DNA from 3 places in the Streptomyces lacaronensis genome. Region 2 is predicted to be linked to each of the others. Evidence: riboswitches for the same ligand, from Rfam matches in the RefSeq annotation. Region 2 holds a riboswitch; each other region holds the start of a gene.
The links. A riboswitch is a leader RNA that binds a small molecule or an ion and turns the genes downstream of it on or off. The one in region 2 is predicted to bind cyclic di-AMP.
Positions count from the first base shown of each region.

Region 1: it holds a riboswitch for cyclic di-AMP, as region 2 does, so the genes downstream of both, ACMTAK_RS29100 (C40 family peptidase) here and ACMTAK_RS15480 (M23 family metallopeptidase) in region 2, are expected to answer to the same signal.
Region 3: it holds a riboswitch for cyclic di-AMP, as region 2 does, so the genes downstream of both, ACMTAK_RS23800 (M23 family metallopeptidase) here and ACMTAK_RS15480 (M23 family metallopeptidase) in region 2, are expected to answer to the same signal.

Region 1 covers NZ_JBLHDK010000003.1:6,692,848-6,698,913, reverse strand. Annotated here, with positions in the region: gene ACMTAK_RS29110 (M23 family metallopeptidase) at 1-189, shown strand, start outside; gene pcrA (DNA helicase PcrA) at 254-2,755, opposite strand; cyclic di-AMP (ydaO/yuaA leader) riboswitch at 2,913-3,099, shown strand; gene ACMTAK_RS29100 (C40 family peptidase) at 3,108-4,271, shown strand; gene ACMTAK_RS29095 (L,D-transpeptidase) at 4,375-5,142, opposite strand; gene ACMTAK_RS29090 (hypothetical protein) at 5,254-5,607, opposite strand; gene ACMTAK_RS29085 (C40 family peptidase) at 5,955-6,066, shown strand, end outside.
Region 2 covers NZ_JBLHDK010000003.1:3,674,699-3,680,764, forward strand. Annotated here, with positions in the region: gene ACMTAK_RS15465 (bifunctional acetate--CoA ligase family protein/GNAT family N-acetyltransferase) at 1-831, opposite strand, end outside; gene ACMTAK_RS15470 (HPr family phosphocarrier protein) at 1,021-1,302, shown strand; gene ACMTAK_RS15475 (GntR family transcriptional regulator) at 1,468-2,223, opposite strand; gene ACMTAK_RS15480 (M23 family metallopeptidase) at 2,475-3,269, opposite strand; cyclic di-AMP (ydaO/yuaA leader) riboswitch at 3,284-3,448, opposite strand; gene ACMTAK_RS15485 (M16 family metallopeptidase) at 3,733-5,115, opposite strand; gene ACMTAK_RS15490 (M16 family metallopeptidase) at 5,136-6,066, opposite strand, start outside.
Region 3 covers NZ_JBLHDK010000003.1:5,547,873-5,553,938, reverse strand. Annotated here, with positions in the region: gene ACMTAK_RS23810 (DUF6227 family protein) at 1-396, shown strand, start outside; gene ACMTAK_RS23805 (PP2C family protein-serine/threonine phosphatase) at 757-2,127, shown strand; cyclic di-AMP (ydaO/yuaA leader) riboswitch at 2,465-2,600, shown strand; gene ACMTAK_RS23800 (M23 family metallopeptidase) at 2,612-3,841, shown strand; gene ACMTAK_RS23795 (aldo/keto reductase) at 4,060-5,004, shown strand; gene ACMTAK_RS23790 (hypothetical protein) at 5,114-5,434, opposite strand; gene ACMTAK_RS23785 (ATP-binding protein) at 5,722-6,066, shown strand, end outside.

The DNA of each region.
Region 1 (6,066 bases), 3.0 Mb from region 2:
ACCTGGTACTGCCACCTCAGCAGCGCCAAGATCCGCTCAGGAACCGTCAAGGCCGGGGAGACCATCGCGTACTCCGGGAACTCCGGTAACTCCACCGGCCCGCATCTGCACTTCGAGGTCCACCCCGGCGGTGGCGCGGCCATTGACCCGCTGCCCTGGCTGCGCGGCAAGGGCCTCGACCCGACCTGATCCGGGGCCACCGCCGTGGCGCGCCACCGCCGCGCCGCGCGACGCTCGCACGGCCTGCGCCCCCCTACAGCTTCTCCACCGGTGCGTACCGCAGCAGCAGCCGCTTCGGCTTCTCGTCGCCGAAATCGATCGTCGCCTCCGCGTTGTCCCCGCTGCCCTTGACCGCCACCACCGTGCCGAGCCCGAACGAGTCATGGGTGACCCGGTCCCCGATGGCCAGGGCGACCACCGGGCGCTCCTTGGCCCGCCGGGTGGCGAACCCGCCGCCCCCGGTGCGCGAACGCGACGTCGACAGACCGGACGACAGCCCCGACGGCGGGGTCGAGGCGATGCCGCCCATGGACGCGGACGGGGTGGCGGGCCCGGTGCGCCGCCAGCGCACATACTGGTCCGGGATCTCCTCCAGGAAGCGGGACGGCGGGTTGTACGCGGGCTGTCCCCAGGCGCTGCGCATCGTCGAGCGGGTCAGATAGAGCCGCTCGCGGGCCCGGGTGATCCCGACATAGGCCAGCCGCCGCTCCTCCTCCAGCTCCTTGGTCTGGCCGAGCGCCCGCATATGCGGGAAGACGCCGTCCTCCATGCCGCTGAGGAAGACGACCGGGAACTCCAGGCCCTTCGCCGTGTGCAGGGTCATCAGCGTGATCACGCCGGAGCCCTCGGTGTCCTCGTCGGGGATCTGGTCGGAGTCGGCGACGAGCGCGACCTGCTCCAGGAAGTCCGCGAGGGTGCCGGGGTTCTCCTCGCCGCGGTCCTGCTCGAACTCCAGGGCCACGGCGGCGAGCTCCTGGAGGTTCTCGATCCGGGTCTCGTCCTGCGGATCGGTGGACGCCTGGAGCTCGGCCAGATAGCCGGTGCGCTCCAGCACCGCCTCCAGGACGGTGGCCGGGCCCGCCCCGGACTCCACGATGGTGTGGAGCTCCTCCATGAGCGTGTTGAACCGCTTGACGGCGTTGGCCGAGCGGGCCGCCATGCCGTACGCCTCGTCAACCCGGCGCAGCGCCTGCGGGAAGGTGATCTTCTCGCGCAGCGACAGCGCGTCGATCATGGCCTCCGCGCGCTCGCCGATGCCGCGCTTGGGCACGTTCAGGATGCGGCGGAGCGGGACGGAGTCCTCGGGGTTGGCCAGCACCCGCAGATACGCGAGGACGTCCCGGACCTCCTTGCGCTCATAGAAGCGCACCCCGCCGACGACCTTGTACGGCAGCCCGACGCGGATGAAGACCTCTTCGAAGACACGGGACTGGGCATTGGTGCGGTAGAAGACCGCCACGTCCCCGGCCTTGGCGTCGCCCGCGTCCGTCAGCCGGTCGATCTCGTCGGCGACGAACTGGGCCTCGTCGTGCTCGGTGTCGGCCACATAGCCGGTGATCTCGGCCCCGGCGCCGGCGTCCGTCCACAGGTTCTTCGGGCGGCGGTTCTCATTGCGCTCGATGACCGCGTTGGCCGCGCTCAGGATGGTCTGGGTCGAGCGGTAGTTCTGCTCGAGGAGGATCGTCCGCGCGGTGGGGTAGTCCTCCTCGAACTGGAGGATGTTACGGATCGTGGCGCCCCGGAAGGCGTAGATCGACTGGTCGGCGTCGCCCACGACGCACAGCTCGGCGGCCGTGGTCTCCTCGGTGTCGGTGCCCACCAGCTCGCGCACGAGTGTGTACTGCGCGTGGTTGGTGTCCTGGTACTCGTCCACCAGGACGTGCCGGAAGCGGCGGCGGTAGTGCTCGGCGACGTCCGGGAACGCCTGGAGCAGATTGACCGTGGTCATGATGATGTCGTCGAAGTCCAGCGCGTTGGCCTCGCGAAGCCGCGCCTGGTACATCGCATACGCCTCGGCCAGCGATTTCTCAAAACTTCCCCCGGACTCCGTCCGGGAGGTGCCCCCTGCCGCCTGCTCGGCGAAGGTCTCCTCGTCAATCAGCTCGTTCTTGAGGTTGGAGATCTTGGCGCTGAAGGACTTCGGCGGGAACCGCTTGGGGTCGAGGTCCAGATCCCGGCAGACCAGCGACATCAGCCGCTTGGAGTCGGCCGCGTCGTAGATCGAGAACGACGAGGTGAAGCCCAGCTTCTTCGACTCCCGGCGCAGGATGCGGACGCAGGCGCTGTGGAAGGTGGACACCCACATGGCGTTGGCCCGCGGGCCGACGAGCTCCTCGACGCGCTCCTTCATCTCGCCCGCCGCCTTGTTGGTGAAGGTGATGGCGAGGATCTGGCCGGGGTGGGTGGAGCGGGCGCCGAGCAGATAGGCGATGCGATGGGTGAGCACCCGGGTCTTGCCGGAGCCGGCGCCCGCGACGATCAGCAGCGGCGAGCCGGTGTGCTCCACGGCGGCCCTCTGCTGCTCGTTCAACCCCTCGAGCAGCGCGGACGGGTCCACGGCGGGCCGGGGCGCGCCGTCCCGGTAGTGGGCCTCCCGGGGCACGGGCGCGTCGAAATCGCCGCTGAAGAGGTGATGCGGCACGTCCTCGGCGCCACCGTGGCCAGGGTGTGCCGAATCCTCGGGCGGCGGTGGCCGCTCCTCGTCCTGAGAAGGCCCGAGGTCCGCCAGGAAGCTGTCGTCAAAGAGGCTGCTCATCGCTCCCCGAGTCTAGGCCGCCCCACTGACAGCCGACGTACGAACATCACGAAACGGTTTCGGGCAAAACGGCCACCAGTCTTCACAGGAGCCCCACGTGTTGGCTACCGTCCTGCGTCAGGCGGCCCGGAAGATCCGTCGGCGAACCACGTCGGCACGGGCGCCTCCGCCGAGTCCGGTTACGCCGTGAGGCGCCCGGAGCCGGGGACCCAACAACGCAAGACCGGGGTGAATCGGCCCGAAACGGTACGGCGCACACGGTGCCGTCCGGACACGGCCGTAGGGCAACCTTCCGTACCGCCCGAACCCGTCAGCTAACCCGGTAGGCGGTCCACGGAAGGAGTCGCCTCCCTTGGCGTCGCACCGCAAGCCGCGGAGCCGAATACCCGCCCCGCTCACGGGTCACAGCCGCCGTACGGCCGTCGGGTTCACCACCGCCGCCCTCGCATCCGTCACCCTCCTCTCCCAGTCGGCCAACGCCGCGCCCACCGATCCCAAGCCGGCCGCCCAGTCGATCGAGAAGGTGAAGGAGAAGGTCGACACCCTCTACCACCAGGCGGAGACCGCCACCCAGCGCTACAACGCCGCCAAGGAGCGCACCGACCAGCAGCGGGCCAAGGTCGACAAGCTGCTGGACTCCGTCGCCCAGCGCACCGAGAAGCTCAACGAGGCGCGGCGCATGCTCGGCACCTACGCCACCGCCCAGTACCGGGACGGCGGAATGGCCCGCTCCGCCGCGACCCTGCTGTTCTCCAACGATCCGCAGGACGTCTTCGACCAGTCGCATCTGATCGACCGGATGACCGGTCGGCAGAAGCAGGCCGTCGACGACTTCCAGAAGCAGCGGGTGAAGGCCGCCAAGGAGCGCGGTAAGGCCGCCGAGAGCCTTGCCTCGCTGACCGCGTCCCAGAAGCAGCTGAAGGTCCAGAAGAAGACCGTCCAGGACAAGCTGACCGAGGCCCGGCGGCTGCTGGCGAATCTGACCGCCAAGGAGAAGGCGCGACTGGCGGCGATCGAGAAGAAGAAGGCGGAAGAGGCCCGCCGTAAGGCCGCCGAGCTGGCCGAGAAGCAGCGGCAGGAGGCGGCCGCGCGCAAGAAGCAGCAGGAGCAGAACGCGGGTGGCTCCGGTTCGACGGCGCCCTCCACGCCCTCTGTCCCGGCCAACAGCTCCAAGGCGGCCCAGGCCATCGCCTTCGCCAAGGCGCAGCTCGGCAAGCCGTACGTCTGGGGCGCCACCGGGCCCAGCTCCTTCGACTGCTCCGGGCTGACGCAGGCGGCCTGGAAGTCCGCCGGGATCTCGCTGCCGCGCACCACCTGGGACCAGGTGAAGGCCGGTACGCGCGTCTCGACGTCCCAACTCCAGCCGGGCGATCTCGTCTTCTTCTACGACGACATCAGCCATGTCGGCCTCTACATCGGCGACGGGATGATGATCCACGCGCCGAAGCCGGGCGATGTGGTGAAGAAGGCGCCGATCACGGAGATGCCGATCTACGGGAGCGTGCGGCCCTCGTAGGGCCCCTGATCCCGACGATGCCGCTGCCCGGGGGCGGACCCCGGGCAGCGGCATCGTCATCGGCTCAGCGGCGCCGTCAGCGCCTCTCGGCGCCGTCAGTGGCTCAGGTGCCGGGCTTGCGCCCGTAGACGTACACGTCGTCGCCGTTCTTCAGCAGGCTCCAGTACTTCTTGGCGTCGCCCTTACGCATGTTGACGCAGCCATGGGAGCCGGGCGGGGACCATACGCTGCCGGCGATCGAGTGAAACGCCTGGCCGCCGTCGAAGAACTGGCTGTAGGGCATGGCGACCTTGTAGAGCGTCGACCAGTGGTCGATGTTCCGCCAGTAGACCTTCTTCAGCCCGGTGCGGGTCTCGAAGCCGTCCCGCCCGGACCGCACCGGCACCGGTCCGTAGACCAGCCGGGAGCCGTCCTGGACCCAGCTCAGCTGGCGGGTGAGGTCCACACAGGCGATACGGCCCCTGTTGGTGGGGCACTTCCTCGCCGCGTTCGGATTGTGCCCGGCGGCTTTCTGGGCGCTGATGAGGCTCATCACGCCCGAGGTGATCGGGCCCGCGTAGCCGATCGTCGGGCTGACGCCGTGGTCGATCTGGAACTTCTGGATCGCGAGACAGTCCGCCCGCGACTGCCGTCCGTCCACGGGACGGCCCAGGAACCGCTCGGCCTGCCTCTGGTACGGCCCGGCGGTGGTCGTGCACGACGACGCGGCCATGCTCACCGGTGTCACCGTGCCGGCCGACCGGCCCAGCGGCCGCGCCTGAGCCTGCGCCGGACCGGCGACGGCCACCGCGAGCGGCACCGCCATCCCCGCCAGCCCCAGCGCGACGCCCACGCGCCGCCTATGACTTCTGACTGCCCCCACTACCCCCATTGGCCACTCCTCTCGACTGCCTCGTTCTTTACTAAGACAGCTCGCGAGTGCAAACGGTTGCCTCGGGATCGTGTCGCAATTGCCTTGGGTTACCCCCAGAACATTCGTTCGTCAGGTCCACAGCACGGCGATGAAGATGTTTGCCGTTGTCAAGGCGCCCACCGCGCCGAAGGCGGCCGACTCTACCTTCTCCTCGTCGCGCTTCACATAGACCAGGCCGAGGATGACGACCAATAGCGCCAGCTTGATACCGATTTTGACGGTATTGACGCTGTTGTCGTCCGCCTGGTTGAGCCCGACCAGCGCCACGCCGGTCACCAGCATGGTCAGCGCGCCGTGCAGCATCGCCGGGATCATCCGGGCCTCGCCCGCGCGCGCGGCTTTGAGCTGCGAGAAGAAGCCACCGAGCAGCGCGCCGATGCCGACGATGTGGAGGCCGACGAACACGTGAATGAGTACGTCCATGGCTCCGGAGACTAGCCGCGCGCATATCATCGTCCGGCACTCGGGTGGGGGCCTATCGCCGCTTCGATCACGGCCGCCCCACACTCCCGACCGCCCCACTCGCCGGGCGATCATCAGTCGTCACCGGATCGACGAAATCCGTGCACTCCCGTTCAATCCCCCGCACGCCCCCGCTTTCCGGCCTAGCTTCCTCCTCCAGGTGGCAGTCCGCTTCCCGTCAACCGAGGGTCCCCGCCTCATGGCGGACTGCCACCTGCCCGTCCGCTCCCCACAAGGGTCCAGGATCTGCGGAATGTCCTGGATCGCCCGAACTGGACTGCCCAAGAAAGACCAGGTGAACCGCCGCAGTGGCGTCGCACAGGAAGCCCAAGCAGCGCTCGCTCACCAGCAGCACCGCCCGCGCGGCCGCGCTCCTCGCCCTCACCGGCGCCGCGTCCGCCACCCTCCTCGACGGCACCG
Region 2 (6,066 bases):
GTCCACGGGCTCCTCTATGGCACGCAGCGAGCGGTGGGCCGGGACGCCCTCGGGTTCCAGGCGCGTCATGTCGTCGGGGAAGGCGTGGTTGACGGCGTGGACGCGCCCCGTGAAACCGGCGTCCAGGAGGTTGCGCAGCACGGTGCGGCCGACGCCGCCGGGTGTACGGCTGGTGCCGATGACGGCCACGGAGCCGGGCGCGAGCAGCCGCTGGACGGACCGGGCCTCGGCACGCTGCTCACGGGCGCGCATGACGGCCAGGGAGCGGTCGGTGGGTTCGAGGTCGAACTCGAGGCGGACGACCCCGTCCTCGAAGCTGCGCTTCTGGGTGTAACCCGCGTCCGTGAACACCTTGATCATCTTGTTGTTGGCGGGCAGCACCTCGGCGGCGAACCGCCGGATGCCCCGTTCGCGCGCCACGGCGGCGATGTGTTCGAGGAGCGCGGAGGCCACCCCGCGGCCCTGGTGGGCGTCCTGGACGAGGAAGGCGACCTCGGCCTCGTCGGCGGGGGCCGCGGCCGGCATCCCCCGGCTGTCGATGCGGTCATACCGAACGGTGGCGATGAACTCATCCCCCACGATGGCCGCCAGGCCCACCCGGTCGACGTAGTCGTGGTGGGTGAAGCGGTGGACATCGCGGTCGGAGAGACGGGGGTAGGGCGCGAAGAAGCGGTAGTACTTCGACTCGTCCGAGACCCGCTCGTAGAAGCTGACCAGCCGCTGGGCGTCATCGGTGGTGATGGGACGGATCTGTGCCGTACCGCCGTCCCGGAGCACCACATCGGCTTCCCAGTGGGTCGGGTAGGCGTGATGGTCCGACGGGCTCCGCATGGGAGCCAGGGTACGGGCCCGCCCGGTCCGGATGGTGGACACCCTTGCGTCGGGGCCAAGTGTCGGGGGAAGGTCCGTATCGGGCCAGTCCGGGCATGGCCGGGCTCACTCGGACATCGTTCGGGTGAATCCGGACACCGTATGATTTTGGTCTAGACAACAGCACCGTCACACCTGAAGGGCAACACCATGGCTGAGCGCCGCGTCACCATCGGCTGGGCCGAGGGCCTGCACGCCCGCCCTGCGTCGATCTTCGTCCGGGCGGCCACCGCCGCCGGCGTCCCCATCACGATCGCCAAGGGCGACGGCACCCCGGTCAACGCCGCCTCCATGCTGGCCGTGCTCGGCCTGGGCGCCCAGGGCGGCGAGGAGGTCGTCCTCGCTTCCGACGCGGATGACGCCGAGGTCGCGCTCGACCGTCTGGCGAAGCTGGTGGCGGGGGGCCTCGAGGAGCTTCCCGAGACCGTCTGACCCCGGGAGGGCCCTGTCTGGAATTCCGGGGTGATTCCCGGGTGGTTTCAGGGATTCGGCACGGCGGGGCCGCGGTGGCCTTAATAGTCACCGCGGCCCCGCCGTTTTTCTGTTTTCGCGCACAGAATTCCCAAGGACTCCAAGGAGTTGTATACGGGAACTCTGTTAATTCCGGCCGCTCGCCGTGTTGACGGAATGTTTCGAAGTCCTCACCGGAATCGGGCGGCGCAGCCGGTATTCCGACAGCGCGCGCTCGGTGTGCGCCGTGGCGAGCGCCCGCGCGCGGTCGGCGTCGCCGCGCGCCACCGCGTCCACCAGCGCGCCGTGCTCCGCCCAGGACTCCACGGCCCGCCCGGCCGGATCGGGGCGCGCGGCGCCCTCGGGCGGCACGGGCCGCGGCCCGGGAGCGGCCGCGTACACCCACGCGGTCTTACGGCGCAGCTGGACGAGCAGCGCGGCCAGGCTCGGGCTGCCGGACGCCTGGGCGAGCGTCTCGTGGAACCAGTCGCCCAGCGGCCGCAGTTCGCCGAGCTGACCGCCCTGGGCCCGTTCCCGGCCGAGCCGGACCAGTCCGCGCAGCACCTTCAGATGGGCCTCGGTGCGGCGCTGTGCGGCCCGCGCGGCACCCAGCGGCTCCAGCAGCGCGCGGATGTCCAGCAGATCGGCCGCCTCGCGCTCGGAGGGCTGGGCGACGCAGGCCCCCGCGTGCCGCCGGGTCGTCACGAAGCCCTCGGACTCCAGGGTGCGCAGGGCCTCGCGGACCGGCACCCGGGAGACGCCGTAGCGCCGGGCGAGCAGTTCCTCGGTGAGGCGGCTGCCGGGCTGATACGCGCCGGAGACGATGTCGTCGCGAATCGCCGCGCAGACCGCGTGTGCCGAAATCCGGCGACCACCCTGGACCGCGTTCGTATCCCCGCTCACTTACGGTCCCGCATTGTCGAACCTCCGCCTTAACGCCCGCGAAACGCGGCCATGGAATGCGCGTTGAACGACTCTATTCCACGCGGACGCCATTTCCGATGGCGGGAAGCATTTCATGGCTATTTTTTGGTCAGGCGGGCGGTGGCACGCCGAAGGCCCCGTCCGGCGGACGGGGCCTTCTCGGAAGTCTCACGGGGTCTCGGGATCCCGGGATCGTGAGACCACGCGGCGTTCGCGTCGGACGCGACGGGTCAGACGTTGACGCCGTGCGTACGCAGGTACGACAGCGGGTCCATGTCCGAGCCGTAGTCCGGGCTGGTGCGGGCCTCGAAGTGCAGATGCGGTCCGGTGACGTTGCCGGTGGCGCCCGACAGGCCGATCTGCTGGCCCGGGGTGACCTTCTGGCCGACCGAGACGCTGATCGACGACAGGTGGGCGTACTGGGTGTACGTGCCGTCGTTCATCTTGATGACGACGTTGTTGCCGTAGGAGCCGCCCCAGCCCGCCTCGACGATCTCGCCCATGCCCACGGAGTGCACCGTGGTGCCGGTGGAGGCGTGGAAGTCGATGCCGGTGTGGCTGCCGGAGGACCACAGCCCGCTGGACGCCTGGTAGCCGGTGGAGACGTAGGAGCCGCTGATCGGCGACACGAAGGTGTTGAGGCGCTTGCGCTCGGCCTCGCGCGCGGCGCGCTCCTTGGCCTCGCGCTCGGCCTTGGCCTTCTTCGCCGCGGCCTCCGCCTTTCTGGCGGCCTCCTGGCGGGCGATCGCCTCTGCCTTGGCCTTGGCGGCGGCCTGCTCGGCGGCGGTCTCCTGGGACTGCGCCTGGGCCTCGATGTGGTCCGCGATCCCGTCGCCGATCACGATCGCCTGGGTCAGACCGGTCTGCTGGGGATCGGGGCCCCCGTCGGCCGCGAACGCCTGTCCGGTGATCCCGGCGACCACACCCGAGGCGACGGTCGTGATGCCCACGACGTTCGCACTCGTACGGATGTTGACCTTGGTGGTGCGGCGATGCTTCCCGGTGGCAGTGCGGGTGGACGCCATACTGAGGCGCACTCCTTTCCTTCCTTCTCGCCTACCGGGTTAGCTGACGGGTTCGGAGCAGGAAGGTCTCCTACGGACCCCTCCCCCGGCCGGGGAAGGCGCCCGATTCACCCCTGGGGACGTGTTGGGTCCCCGGCTCCCCTGGCTTGCGCCGTACGGGGACTCGGCGATGACTGTCCGGTGCCGCGGGTGCGGCGGGTCGCTGGCGAACAGCCGGACTGACGCTAAACGGGCCCGCTTTCGATCACCAAACGGTTCCGGTTTTTTGTTGCTCTCCCCACAAACCAAACAAGCAGTCAATCCCATAAATCGGGCAAGTCGGAAGGACCCCGGCGCCCTTACGGGGCCGGGGTCCTTCCGCTGTCGGCTCATGGACCGGACGTCTGCCGGACCGCCTGCCGGACCGTCGGCGAGCCGGCCGGACCGGCGGTTCCGCGCATGAATTCGGCCAACTCTCCTCGGCTCAGTTGGAGATGACGCGCACGTCGCCGATGCCCAGCGCGCGGACCGGCTCCTCGATCGCCGAGGCATCCCCGACCAGCACCGTGACCAGCCGGTCCGCCGGGAAGGCGCTCACCACCGCGGCGGTGGCCTCGACCGTGCCGGTCTCCGCCAGACGGGCGTACAACTGCGCCTGGAAGTCGTCCGGAAGATGCTGCTCGACCTGGTCGGCGAGGGTGTTCGCGACGGACGCCGCCGTCTCGTACTTCAGCGGGGCGACGCCCACCAGGTTCTGCACCGCGACATCGCGCTCGTCGTCGGTCAGCCCCTCCTCCTTCAGCGTGCGCAGCACCTTCCAGAGGTCGTCCAGCGCGGGGCCGGTGACCTCGGTGGCCACCGAGCCGCTGATCGCCAGCATCGAGGCGCCCGAGGAGCCGCCCGCGGGCGACGGGGGCCCGGAGCGCAGCACCTGGCCGAAGGCGCGCACCCCGTAGGTGTAGCCCTTCTCCTCGCGCAGCACGCGGTCGAGTCGGGAGGTGAGGGTGCCGCCCAGGCAGTACGTGCCGAGCACCTGCGCGGGCCAGACCCGGTCGTGACGGTCGGCGCCCACGCGCCCGATGAGCAGCTGGGTCTGCACCGCGCCCGGCCGGTCGACGATCACCACACGGCCGGTGTCGTCCGCGACGATCGGGGGAGCCGTGCGCGGCACGCCCGCCCCGCCCGTCCAGGCACCGAGGGTGTCGGCGAGCGCCCGGTCCAGGTCGACGCCGCCGAGGTCGCCCACGATGACGGCGGTGGCGGTGGAGGGGCGGAGATGCGCCTCGTAGAAGGCCCGCACGGCCGCGGCGTCGATGCCCTCGATGGTCTCCTGGGTGCCCTGACGCGGCCGGGACATCCGCGACTCGGCCGGGAAGAGCTCCGCGGAGAGGGCCATGGAGGCGCGGCGGGCCGGGTTGGCCAGCTCATGGGGGATCTCGTCCAGCCGGTTGCGCACCAGCCGCTCGACCTCGCCGTCCGGGAAGGCGGGGGCGCGCAGCGCGTCGGCCAGCAGACCGAGCGCCTTGGGCAGCCGGGAGGCCGGGACCTCCAGGGAGACGCGGACGCCGGCGTGGTCGGCGTGGGCGTCCAGCGTGGCACCGCAGCGCTCGAGCTCGGCGGCGAACTCCTCGGCGTCGTGCTTGTCGGTGCCCTCCGACAGGGCGCGCGCCATGATCGTGGCGACGCCTTCGAGCCCGGCCGGCTCGGCGTCCAGCGGCGCCTCCAGGTTGATCTCGACGGCGACGACCTGCTGACCGGGGCGGTGGCAGCGCAGCACGGTGAGGCCGTTGGGCAGCTCACCGCGCTCGGGGGCCGGGAACGCCCACGGCCTGGGGGCGCCGCCCTTGGGCTGCGGGTGGAAGGTCATGGTCGCGGTGACGGCGTCGCTCACTGGGCCGCCTCCCCTTCTGCGTCGGTCTCGGCGGCTTCGGCGGTGTCGGCTGCGTCCTCGGCGCCCTGGACGGGCTCGTAGACCAGCACGGCGCGGTTGTCGGGGCGCAGCCGCGCCGCGGCCACGGCCCGCACCTCCTCGGGGCTGATGTCGAGCACCCGCTCCACGGCGGTCAGCGCCAGCTGCGGGTCGCCGAAGAGCACCGCGTAACGGCAGAGCTCGTCGGCCCGGCCGCCGACCGTGGCCAGCCGGTCCAGCCACTCGCGCTCGATCTGCGCCTGGGCGCGCTCCATCTCCTGCGGCGTCGGCCCCTCCTCGGCGAAGCGGGCCAGCTCCTCGTCGACGGCGGCCTCGATCGCGGGCACCTCGACCCCGCCGGAGGTCTTCACGTCCAGCCAGCCCAGCGAGGGGGCGCCCGACAGCCGCAGCAGGCCGAACCCGGCGGCCACGGCGGTGCGGTCGCGGCGCACCAGGCGGTTGTGGAGCCGGGAGGACTCGCCGCCGCCGAGGACGGTCAGCGCCAGGTCGGCGGCGTCGGCCTCACGGGTGCCGTCGTGCGGCAGCCGGTAGGCGGCCATCAGTGCGCGGGCCGGGACCTCCTCCTCCACGACCTCGCGCAGCTGACCGCCGATCACCTCCGCGAGCGTGCCGTCGCGCGGCGGCCGCTTGCCATCGTGGGAGGGGATGGAGCCGAAGTACTTCTCGATCCAGGCGAGCGTCTGCTCGGGGTCGATGTCGCCGACGATCGACAGCACGGCGTTGTTGGGGGCGTAGTAGGTGCGGAAGAACTCCCGCGCGTCCTCCAGGGAGGCCGCGTCCAGGTCGGCCATGGAGCCGATCGGGGTGTGGTGGTACGGGTGGCCCTCGGGGTACGCCATGGCGACGAGCTTCTCGAAGGCGGTGCCGTACGGGACGTTGTCGTACCGC
Region 3 (6,066 bases), 1.9 Mb from region 2:
TGGCTCCCGGACCAGCTGCTGCACACGGCCGAGCCGGTGGAGAGCTCCCGTGCGTATGTGGCCGACGATTCGGCCGACCACGCCCGTCGCGTCCTGCGCCGCGCGGAGAACGCCGACCGCCCGGGCGAGGAGACCGAGCGGCTGCTCGCCACCGCGTTCGCCCATGACATCGCCCTCGCGCCCAAGCCCCGGCGCCGCTCCGGCGGTCCCGACGCGACCTGGTGCCGCTTCTATGAGCACGCCTTCCTCCTCGCCGGAGGGGACGAGATCGTGCTGTGGGAGCTGGAGCACAATCTGACCCGTGACGGCCGGCTGGTGTGCGAGGTGTACCTCGACGAGGTCTCGGCGGAACTCGCGGCGGACCGCCACGCCCGCGCGCTGGGCGTCGACCTCTGACGTACGCGGGGCCTCCTGGCGTACGCGGGACCTCCTGGCGTACGCGGGGCCTCTGGCGTACGCAGGACCTCTGACGTACGCGGTATCTGACGCTTCCGTAGCCCGTCCGTAGCCCGCCGACCGGGGTCCTGGCGCGCTCACACCCCCGCATGCGTGGGGTCGACGAGACGCCTCGTGCGGCGCTCGGCACGCGTCCCCACCCGCCCAGCACCCGCTTGGCCGACACCGGCTCGCCTGGCGGCCCGTCAGCCGGAAGCCTGGTGACGGCGGTGACGGCGGTGACGCCGTGACGACCGCGCCGCCGTGCCGCTGTGACGGCGGCTGGGACGCGGACCAGGGAAGCGAGAGAAGCCGGTGCGGGTGCGAGGGAGCAGGGCTCGTACGGGCGCCCGTACGGAGGGCCGTACCGAGGGCCGTACGGAGCGGCGTACGGCCTGGCCCCGGCTGAGCCGCCCGCTCGCCCGCCGACCCGCCACCCGCCTCCGTACGCTCATCGACACCGGCGCCGCGGCCGGTGCCGCCGCCGACGCGTCCGCCGGGTCCGCCGCGGGGCCGGCTCCGGGCGAGGAGAGCGGTAAGGAGCCCCCGGGCCGCCGTATGGCCCGCTGGGTCCCCGCCGTCCTCGTCCTCGGCGGCATCGCCTTCGACCTGGCCGCCCCGCCCGGCTACACCGCCTCGCCCTTCTTCGCCGCCGCCCCCTTGGTCGCCGCGGCGCTCTTACCGCTGCGTCAGACCATCGGCACGGCCGTCGTCGCGGTCCTCGCCACCTGTCTGCTGGCGGAGTTGCACGGCGTGCGGGACCCGACCCAGGCGGCCACCGAGATCATCACGGTGGCGACCGTGACCGTGCTGGCGGTGGTGATCAACCGCGTCGTACGCCGCGGCTACCACCGGCTCGCCTCGGCGCGCGGTATCGCGGAGGCGGCCCAGCGCGCCGTCCTGCCCGCGCCGCCCGCCCGGCTCGCCGGACTGGAGATCGCCGCGCGTTACGTACCGGCGGAGAAGTACGCGGCGATCGGTGGTGACCTGTATGCCGTCCAGGACACCCCGCACGGTGTACGGCTGACCGTCGGGGACGTACGCGGCAAGGGGCTGGGGGCCGTGGAGGTCGTGGCGATCCTCCTGGGCTGCTTCCGGGAGGCGGCGGAGCAGGAGACGACCCTGGAGGCGCTCGTGGGCCGCCTGGAGCGGGCGCTGCAGCGCGAGGGCGCCCGGCGGGCCGACCTGGAGGTGGTCGAGGGGTTTACGACGGCCGTGGTGGCCGAAATTCCGCGCGGCGACTCCACCCTGCGGCTGATCAACCGCGGCCATCCGGCGCCGCTGCTCCTGGAGGAGGGCGGCGCGGTGCGTGCCCTGGAGCCGGAGGCGTCGGCGCTGCCGGTGGGGATGGGGGAGTTGGCGGGTTGGCCGGACCGGGTGATGGAGCTGATGTTCGCGGAGGGCGAGACGCTGCTGCTGTTCACGGACGGGGTGACGGAGGCCCGGGACCGCCATGGCGAGTTCTATGACCCGGAGGAGCGGCTGCGCGGTCGCCGCTTCGACGGTCCGCAGGAGCTGCTGGACGCCTTGGTGGCCGATGTCGAGCGCCATACGGGTGGCGGAACGCCGGACGACATGGCGCTGCTGGCGGTCCGTCGGACCCCGGCTCGCGGCAACGGGCGGGACAGCGCGCGGGACAGTAGGCGGGACAACGGTGAGGGGAACGACAGGGCGAACCCCACGCCGTCGTAGCCGACTGACCAACCAACCAACCGACCAACCAACCGCACCGCGATCGCATCGCATCGCACCACGCCGCACACCGTGCGTAACCGGCCGAGCCCCCTCCGCATAACAATTGACGCACGATCGATCCGTATGCGGTTTTGCCAAGTCTTGCCCAGCACGTCGACTCGCCCCTATCTGTCCCCTCTTGAGTGCTAAGTTCATGCCAAAGGTGCGCGGATTCCTCGGAACAGCTTGGAATCACATCGCGCTCTCTATTAACGTTCGATAACGCAGCGCGGTCGTCACAACCGTCGCAAGGGCGGCACCGTGCGCCGTCGCCGAATCCCGTACGCACAGCGGCAGTACCGCACCACCAGCAGCACCAAGGGAACCGGGGAACCAACAACCTTGGGGTGAATCGGGTCGAACCTGACCCGTAGGAGACCTTCCTGCTCCGAACCCGTCAGCTAACCCGGTAGGCGAGAGGGAAGGAAAGGAGTGCGCCTCCGTGGCGTCCAACAGGTCTGTCCTGGACGAGGCCCCGTATCGAACACGGGGAGGCGGTTTGGGGACCGCCACCGCCTACGGCCCCGGCTTCGACGCCGGCGGCGGGATGAGCTCAGGGGACGGCCGACTCGCCCCCGACGACCCTTACGCGTTCGCCCCCGACGACCGCTATGCGGATGAGGGCGCCTCCGAGGGCCCGGGTGCCGGATTCGAGGCCGAGACCTGGGAGGAGTGGAACCCCACCGAGGAGTCCATCGCTCCCGTACGCGGCCGGCACCGCGTTGCCAAACAGCGAGGCGGGACCATGGCACGCAGCGGCGCCGTCCTCGGGGTCGGCGTGATCGCGGCGGTCGGTGCGGGCGGTATGGCCAGCGCCAAGGACCGTCCCGCGCTCCCCATATCCATGCCGGACCTCGGCCATGTCGCCGATGAGGTGAAGGCCAGCCTGCCCGACGCCAAGGATCTGCCGGGGATCGGCTCCTGGGCGTCGGATGACAGCAGCGGCGCGCAGACCGCCGCCGCCCCGCTCTCCCAGGCCGGTCTGACCAGCGAGGACGAGCAGCGCGGCACCACCGACGCCGGTGAGGCGCTCCGCGCCCGCATCCTCCAGCAGGCCGAGAACCAGCAGAACGCGGCGGACGAGGACAGCCGCACCGCCGCGGCGCAGGCCGCCGCCAAGGAGGCCAGGGCCGCCGCGGACAAGGCCGCCGACCAGGCCGCGGAGGCGGTCGCCAAGCGGAAGGCCAAGGCTGCGGCGGAGAAGAAGGCCGCCGAGCAGCGGGCGAAGGAGGCGGCCGAGAAGAAGGCCGCGGCCGAGCGCCAGGCCAGACTCGCCGCCGCGTACACCCTCCCCGTCGGGTCGTACACCCTGACCGCCAGCTTCGGCCAGGCGGGCGACATGTGGTCGGCCGACCACACCGGCCAGGACTTCGCCGCCCCGACCGGCACCCCGGTCAAGGCGCTGCACGGCGGCACCATCACCCAGGCGGGCTGGGCCGGTTCGTACGGCTACCGCATCGTGCTGACCTTGAGCGACGGCACCGAGCTCTGGTTCTGCCACCTGTCGTCGATGGTGGTCACCTCCGGCAAGGTGTCGACGGGCGACGTCATCGCCCGCGTCGGCGCCACCGGCAATGTGACCGGCCCGCACCTCCACCTCGAGGTCCGGCCGGGCGGCGGCTCGCCGATCGACCCGATGCCCTGGCTGCGCCAGCACGGGCTGAACCCCTGATACCCCGGCGGCCCTGGCGCTCTCTCCCCCCTTGACGCCAGGGCCGCCGGTTTACGTGCCGATGGGGCTTTACGTCCCGATGGTCCATGGGGCTCTACGTGCCGACGGGGCTTTACGCGCCGAGGGGGCTTTACGTCCCGACGGGGCCGCCCCCCCAGGAACGCACGCGGGAACAACAGGCCGGAACAACCCCGTCCAGCCAACCGTTGTAAAGATGTATGGCTGACAACACACAGAAGATCGGTGACCTGTCCGTCTTCCCGCTCTCCCTCGGCGGGAACGTCTTCGGCTGGACCGCGAACGAGGCCGAGTCCTTCCGGGTGCTCGACGCCTACGTGGCGGCGGGCGGCAATTTCATCGACACCGCCGATGTCTACTCCGCCTGGGTACCGGGCAACGAGGGCGGCGAGTCCGAGACCATTCTCGGCAACTGGTTCGCCTCCCGCGGCAACCGCTCCGACATCGTCCTCGCCACCAAGGTGGGCGGCGGCTCCCCGGAGCCACGCGGGCTGACCTCGTCCGCCATCAAATCGGGCGTCGAGGAATCCCTCCAGCGGCTGCGCACCGACTACATCGACCTCTACTACACCCACTACGACGACCCGTCGGTGCCGGTGGAGGAGATCATCACCACCCTGGACGAGCTGGTCAGGGAGGGCAAGGTCCGCGAGATCGCCGCGTCCAACGTCGGCGCGGACCGCCTGGAGGCCCAGCTGACCTTCTCCACCCGGGAGAACCTGGCCCGCTACGTCGCCCTCCAGCCGCACTACAACCTGGTCTCGCGCGACACCTTCGAGGGCGAGCTGTCCGAGGTGGCCGCCCGCCACGACCTGGCGACGATTCCCTACTACTCCCTGGCGTCCGGCTTCCTCACCGGCAAGTACCGTCCGGGCACGGCCGTCGACAGCCCCCGCTCCACGGGCGCGGCCAAGCACCTGGAGACCGAGCGCGGCCAGAAGGTCCTCGCCGCCCTGGACGACGTCGCCGCCAACCACCGCACCGAGCCCGCCACGGTCGCCCTGGCCTGGCTCCTCGCCCAGCCCACAGTCGTGGCCTCCCTGGCCAGCGCCAGCTCCACCGACCAGCTCCCCGCCCTCCTGGCCTCGGTCGACCTCAAGCTGACCCAGCCGGAACTGGACCTGCTGACGTCGGCGTCGGACTGAGCGGAAGACGGGGCGGGACCGGGCCGTAGGACGGCGGGCGGGCGATATTGGAGCCCCGCCCGCCTGAGCCACCCGCACATACGTGACCGCTACGTACGCCCCAGGGCCCTTACGCGCCGACCGTCGAGGGGTGCCGCCGATCGGCAAGGGCCCAGGACGCGAGGGCAACGCCGCCGGCGACGGCGAAGACGGACGGCCAGGCCCCGATCTTCTTCGCCAGCGGATGCGACCCGGCGAACGCGGCGACATACGCCGCACTGAGCGCGGCGGCGGTCCCGTTCCCCGCCTTCTCCCGCCACCCCCGAGCGGCCACCGCCCCGGCAGCGGCCAGCGCAACACCACCCAAGGGCCGCTTCTTGGTCCACCGAGCCACCGAATACCCCCCGACCAACCCACCCGCAGCCACAACCCCCGCCGGCACTCCAGCCATCCCCATACCTCCCACTCCAAGGATCTCCTGGCCCCGACCCTACGCATCAGCCCGCGCAATGACCGCAGTCTGCCTGCCTGGGCTGTTACAGCTCGTCCTCTCCCGCAGTGTGGGGCATTAAGCGTTGTTCTGCCCTGTCTGTGCCTATATGTGAAGATTACGTAGATGCCGAACCGAGATAGTTGAACTCGTCCTCTACACCCGGCGTGTACGTAGAATGGCGCATCGTTAGCGATGGGCCGCCGTTCCCCCACACGGGCCCTACCTGTGGATAAGGAACGGAGTGCATGTCTTCTTCCACTTCCCTTCCTGCCAGTTGGCAGTACGACGTCCCTACCAGCGGAAGTGTGCACCTGCCTCCAGACGCTGGATACGCCAGGGCGTTAACCAACCAGGGGTATAGCTTCGAGGCTGCGGTCGCGGATCTAGTGGACAACTCGATCGACGCTGCCGCCGACGCCATCGTCGTGCACTTCCTCCGCGCACACGACCGCATTGTGTCGTTGCTGGTCCTCGACAATGGCCGCGGGATGGACGACGCAGGCCTGGACAGTGCCATGACGGTCGGGCGCCGCCGCGACTACGGGGGGCAAGCTCTCGGCATGTACGGCACCGGCCTGAAAGCCGCCTCG